2 regions of the Mesorhizobium sp. M1338 genome follow, and region 1 is predicted to be linked to the other one. Evidence: predicted binding sites of a transcription regulator. Region 1 holds the regulator's gene; the other holds the start of a gene.
The links. The regulator LexA, encoded in region 1, represses DNA repair genes until DNA is damaged. The targets are predictions, from matches to a motif close to TGTTCNNNNTGTGTTCNG.

Region 1 (3,209 bases):
CTGTTCGCCAATCTGGCGATCATGCCGATCGTATCACTGGTCGTCATGCCTTTCGCCGTCCTCAGCGCACTGGCGATGCCATTCGGCGCCGACGGCCCCTTTCTTTATGTAATGGGCAAAGGCCTGACGGCGATGATCGCGATGTCCGGATGGATTTCCGAGCGTTCGCCAGTCGACGCAATCGGCTTGATTTCGCAGCAGTCTGTCCTTCTGGTGGCGATTGCCCTTGTCATCGCGACGATGGCGACGACATGGCTGCGGCTGGCAGCTCTTCCTTTCGCGCTTGCCGGCCTGCTGACGGTCTCGGACACGCGCGCACCCGACGTGCTGATCTCGGAGGACGCAAGGCTGGTTGCGTTGCCGATCGGCGGCGGCGAACTCGCGGTCAGCCGGGCCAGGCCGAACGAATTCACCGTCGACAACTGGAAGCGTGCGCTGACATCCGAAAGCATCATCGTGCCGGAGGTGTTCGACGAAGGCGACGGTCAATTCGACGTCGCTGATGCGGCTGAAATGCCGCCGGGAGCACCGTTCTATTGCACTTCAGGCGTTTGCGTCGCCAGGCATCCGTCCGGCGCGTTCATTGCCTATGTCGAGGACCGAAAAGACACCTGGAAAGCCTGTGGTTTCGCCGACCTGATCGTCATCAATGACGCGACGGCCTATGACGCCTGTCACAACCCGCTGGTTCTCGTTATCACCAAACGGCAACTGGCCCGCAAAGGCAGTGCTGCCGTCTTCTTCGATCGCCAATCGGCGACCGCGCCGGCGACAATCAGCTTCGCCGTGGACAGGCCATATCGGCCCTGGCACGCGCAACGCAAGTTTTCACGCGAGGCGAGGGGACTGCCGCCCTTCAAGAGACCCGAGAAGCCAGTCGTTGAACCGCAGCTGCCTTAGTAGCGGCGGATCAGGCCAACGAGCTTGCCCTGCACCTTGACCCTGTCTGGCCCGAAAATACGGGTTTCATAGGCCGGATTGGCGGCTTCGAGAGCAATCGAGGCGCCCTTGCGGCGGAACCGCTTCAGCGTCGCTTCCTCTTCATCCACCAGCGCCACGATGATCTCGCCAGGGCTCGCCGTATCGGCATTGCGGATGATGACGGTGTCGCCGTCGAAGATGCCGGCCTCGATCATCGAGTCGCCCTTGACCTCCAGCGCATAGTGCTCGCCGCCCATGATCATGTCTGGCGGCACCGAGATCGAATGCGTCTGGTGCTGGATGGCATCGATCGGCACACCGGCGGCGATGCGCCCCATCACGGGGATCGACACGGCGGCGACCACGTCGTCGTCATTGCCTGCTGAAGACATCCGCGAAGACGCTGGCCTGATCTGCCGGCCAAGGCCGCCCTGGCCGAGACTGGCCTGACCAAGACTGCCCTGGATGACGCTTGGAGAGAACTTCTTTGCCGCGTTGAGGCCGGGTGCGATCGAGTCCGGCAGCCGCAGCACTTCCAGCGCGCGTGCCCGGTTGGGCAGCCGGCGAATGAAGCCGCGCTCTTCCAGTGCCGTGATCAAACGATGAATCCCGGATTTGGAGGCAAGGTCGAGCGCCTCCTTCATCTCGTCGAAGGATGGCGGAATGCCGCTTTCCTTCAGGCGTTCATGGATGAACATCAGCAGTTCGTGTTGCTTGCGCGTCAGCATGGCGGCCCCCAGGGTACCTGAAACCAGAATCGGAAAAACAAACCCAGAACAAACACTATCTGTTCCAGTTGTGTTCCGCAACTGTTTAAAGTTTAATGAATTTATTAAGGGGGTCGAAATTATTGGCGCTCGCCAGCGGGCCTCGTCGACGGCTGTATGCCGTCACAATGCGCTTGCCGGCATTGAAATTGTTATGGTTAATGGGCTGTGGCCCACCCTTGGCTCAAGCCTGGCATGAGCTGCCCATGGATCCGCGACGGGCGCATTTCCAGCTTTCCGGGCGTTCGTTTGCCGTGAACGAAACGAAGCCAAAATGCCAACCTTGGTTAATCTATTGCAGCCTGCGCTGGCTACCAGCGGCGAACGCATTCGCGAGCCGAAAAATTCGTCCTCCGTCATCCGACCTGGGGGCAAGACGCGACGACAGATCGTCGGGACGGCCGCGTCAGGTTACGGCCTCCTTGACGGCGAAACGCTGGTCCTTCCATGCACTCGTGCGCAGAATGTCTTCCAGCACCTCGACCGCCAGCCACACGTCCTTGTAGCCGACATAGAGCGGCGTAAATCCGAAACGGATGGTTGACGGCGCGCGGAAGTCACCGATCACGCCGCGCTCGATCAGCGCCCGCATGATTTGATAGCCATGATCGTGAAGGAACGACACCTGGCTGCCGCGCCTGGTCGCGTCGCGAGTGCTCTCCAGCGTGAGACCATAGGCGCCGCACTTCGCTTCGACGAGCTGGATGAACAGTTCGGTCAGCGCGACGCTCTTCTTTCGCAATGCCGCCATGTCGACGTCGTTCCAGATGGCAAGCGCGCCTTTGAGCGCCCGCATCGACAGGACCGGCTGCGTGCCGCACAGAAAGCGGCGGATACCGGTGCCGGCAACATAACCCCGTTCGAAGGCAAAGGGCCGTGCATGCCCCCACCAGCCGCTGAGTGGCTGGCTGATCTCGCCGTGGTGGCGCTGGGCGGCATAGATGAAGGCTGGCGCGCCCGGACCGCCGTTGAGGTACTTGTAGGTGCAGCCGACAGCGAAATCAGCATTTGCATGATCGAGCTCGACCGGCAGAGCGCCCGCGGTGTGGCAGAGATCCCAAACGATCAGCGCTCCGGCCGCATGAGCCTTGCGCGTCAGCGCCGTCATGTCGCGCAGTTCACCGGATTTGTAATTGACGTGGTTGACCAGCACCACCGCGACGCTTTCGTCGATCAGCTCTTCGATGGTTGGCGCGTCGACGCCCGCGAGGCGCAGCAAGGCGCCATCCCGGGTCGAGGCCACGCCTTCGGCGATGTACAGGTCGGTGGGAAAACTGTCACCCTCGGCGACGATGGCCAACCGGCCGGGCCGCATCTCCATCGCCGCATGCAACACCTTGTAGATGTTGGTCGACGTCGTGTCGCAGACGACGGTCTGGCCGGCCGCGGCTCCGATCAGACGTCCAAGCTGATCGCCGAGTTCGATCGGCATCTCGAACCATCCGGCTGTATTCCAGGCCCGGATGAGATCCTGGGCCCATTCCTGGGCCGCCGCTTGCTGCAGCTCGCCGAAAACGGCAT
Region 2 (3,209 bases), on a different contig from region 1:
TAGTGATCGGCAGTCAGCAGCCTACGCGGCCTGCGCCATGCGCTCCGAACTCATGCGGTAGGAAATTGCCTCTGCCAGGTGGATGCGGCCGACGGTTTCGCTGGTGTCGAGATCGGCCAGCGTGCGCGCCACCTTCAGCACCCGGTGGTAAGCCCGTGCCGAAAAGGCGAGCTTTTCGCTGGCGTCCTTGAGCAGCGAGAGGCCGGCGGCGTCGGGCATGGCGATCTCCTCGATGACAGAGGGCGAGCAATGCGCGTTGGTGGTGGCGCGGGTGGCGCCGAGCCGTTCGAAGCGCTCGCGCTGGATGGTGCGGGCGCGCGCCACGCGCAGCGCCACATCGGCGCTTTTCTCCGCCCGGTCGGGCCGGATCAGATCGCTGGCCGAGACCGCCGGCACCTCGATCCGGAGATCGATGCGGTCGAGCAGCGGGCCCGAGATGCGCGCCTGGTAGTCGGTGCGGCAGCGCTCGCCGCGCAGGCAGCGATAGCCCGGCTCGCCAGCCATGCCGCAGCGGCACGGGTTCATCGCCGCGACCAGTTGAATGCGCGCCGGATAGGTGACGCGATGATTGGCGCGCGCGATCATGCAGTCGCCGGTCTCGAGCGGCTGGCGCAGCGCATCGAGCGTCTGCGGCGTGAATTCGGGAAACTCGTCGAGAAACAGCACTCCATGATGGGCGAGCGACACTTCGCCCGGCCGTGCGCGGATGCCACCGCCGACCATCGCCGCCATCGAGGCCGAATGGTGCGGCGCGCGGAACGGCCGCCGGTCGGTCAACTTGCCTTCGCCGAGTTCTCCCGCCACCGAGGCGATCATCGAGACCTCAAGCAATTCCTTCGGCGCCAGCGGCGGCAGGATCGACGGCAGCCGCTGCGCCAGCATCGATTTGCCCGAGCCGGGCGGCCCGATCATCAGAAGGTTATGCCCCCCGGCCGCAGCCACTTCCAGCGCCCGCTTGGCGGTCTCCTGGCCCTTGATGTCGGCAAGGTCGGGCAGGTCGCGCGCCGCGGCGTGGATGCCGGCTTCCGGCCGCGACAGCACCTGCGTGCCGCGAAAATGATTGGCGATAGCGATCAGGCTGCGCGGCGCCAGAATGTCGATTTCCTTGCCTGCCCAGGCCGCTTCCGGCCCGCAGGCAAATGGGCAGATCAGGCCCTTGCCCTCTGCATTGGCGGCGATCGCCGCAGGCAAGGCGCCGGCGACCGCGGCAATCGTGCCGTCGAGCGACAATTCGCCGAGCACGACATAGCCGGCCAGCATGTCGCCGGGAATCGCGCCAAGGGCCGCCATCAGGCCGAGCGCGATTGGCAGGTCGTAATGGCTGCCCTCCTTCGGCAGGTCGGCGGGCGCCAGATTGACCGTGACCTTCTTCGACGGCATCGACAGGCCCGATGCATGCAGCGCCGCCTGCACCCGCTCGCGGCTTTCCGCCACCGCCTTGTCGCCAAGGCCGACTATATGCATGTTGACCTTGCCGGGCGCGATCATCACCTGCACGTCGACCGGCACGGCCTCGATGCCCTGGAAAGCGACCGTGCGAACCCGCGCCACCATTTTCCCACCCCGAATGTGGGCTTGCCCGAGCCCGCGCTGTTAGGGCGTTAGAGCCCCTTTGGCGAGACAATCACAATTCCCCGGCCAAATCAAGAACATTACAGGAACACGTTAGCGCGCAGGTTGCAACCGAATAGAGCTCGGTTGCAAAAAGCGGAACATGATTAAGACCAAATGAAGACGGTTACTTCCGTCGCTTGTCCTCGACCGCGTCCCAGAACAGGCTGGCGATGTCGGCGCCGCCGAAGCGCTGCACTTCGCGCACGCCGGTCGGCGAGGTCACGTTGATCTCGGTCATGTAGTCGCCGATGACATCGATTCCGACGAGGATGAAGCCGCGCTCTTTCAGCGCCGGCCCGATGCGGGCGCAAATCTCGCGCTCGCGTTCCGTCAGCTCGGTCTTTTCGGCGCGGCCGCCGACATGCATGTTGGAGCGGGAATCGTGTTCGGCCGGCACCCGGTTGATGGCACCGACCGGTTCGCCGTCGATCAGGATGATGCGCTTGTCGCCCTTGCGAACGTCCTTCAGATAGCGCTGCACGATATAGGGCTCGCGGAACATCTGGCCGAACATTTCGAGCAGCGAGGCAAGGTTGCGGTCGGCCTCGTGCAGATGGAAGATGCCGGCGCCGCCATTGCCGTAGAGCGGCTTGATGATGATGTCGCCGAACTCCTTGCGGAAGGCGGCGACCTCAAGCGGATCCTTGGTGATCAGCGTGTCCGGCATCAGGTCGGCAAATTCGGTGACGAAGATCTTTTCCGGGCTGTTGCGCACCCAGGCCGGATCGTTGACGACCATCGTCTTGGGATGGATGCGTTCGAGGATATGCGTGGTGGTGATGTAGTTCATGTCGAAGGGCGGATCCTGCCTGAGCAGGATGACGTCCATCTCCGACAGATCGGTGCGCACCTTCTCGCCCAGCGAATAGTGGCTGCCCTTCTCGTCGCGCACCTGCATTTCCTCGATGCGGGCAAACACCTTGCCGTCGCGCAGCGACAGCCGCTCGGGCGTGTAGTGGAACAGTTGGTGGCCGCGCCGCTGCGCTTCCAGCGACAGCGCGAACGAGGTGTCGCCGGTGATCGACACGGTGGAGATGTGGTCCATCTGGACGGCGATTTTCAACTTCATGGCGGGTCTCCGGCGGACTCGGATGCGACTGTCTTGCCTGTACAGGCTCACCGTGCGTCTGCCAATCGCGACATTTCCAGGATTGGCATATGCAAGGCGCAAAGCCAGGCCGGCCCCGATCTTGCCGGCCACATGGAGACAAGGCGAGGCGCCGCGTCATCCAGCGGCGGGAAACGACTGAAGACGTGCGTGAAAACAAAGGTTTGACGCACCCCGTCTCGACCTTCCCGAAGGTCATGCGCTTTACCCGTGAAAAATCTATTTCGCGATACGTTTCCTAAAGGGTTTGCTGCCAGTCTCGAAATAAATTCCGACGTCACAAAACAGGGACACCGATGCAAACTTCGTTTGGCACCGGTCAGGCAAACAGGGAGAGCACGGATCTGGCATTCACAGATCCGTTGACCGGGCTTGGCAACCATCGCCGCTTCTTCGACAAGGTCGATCGCCTGATCAGCGACCGTGCCGACGACCCCGCGCCCTTCACCGTCGGCATCCTCGACCTGGACGGCTTCAAGCCGATCAA

Region 2: the regulator LexA is predicted to act here: its motif matches at 1,646-1,663, upstream of NKH19_RS27955 (YifB family Mg chelatase-like AAA ATPase).

What each region holds. Positions count from the first base shown of each region.
Region 1 is NZ_JAMYLL010000043.1:6,123-9,331, forward strand. Features, by position in the region: partial or broken gene NKH19_RS26305 (ComEC/Rec2 family competence protein) at 1-900, shown strand, start outside; gene lexA (transcriptional repressor LexA) at 897-1,649, opposite strand; gene kynU (kynureninase) at 2,095-3,209, opposite strand, start outside.
Region 2 is NZ_JAMYLL010000050.1:8,407-11,615, reverse strand. Features, by position in the region: gene NKH19_RS27955 (YifB family Mg chelatase-like AAA ATPase) at 22-1,554, opposite strand; gene gshB (glutathione synthase) at 1,739-2,683, opposite strand; gene NKH19_RS27945 (putative bifunctional diguanylate cyclase/phosphodiesterase) at 3,019-3,209, shown strand, end outside.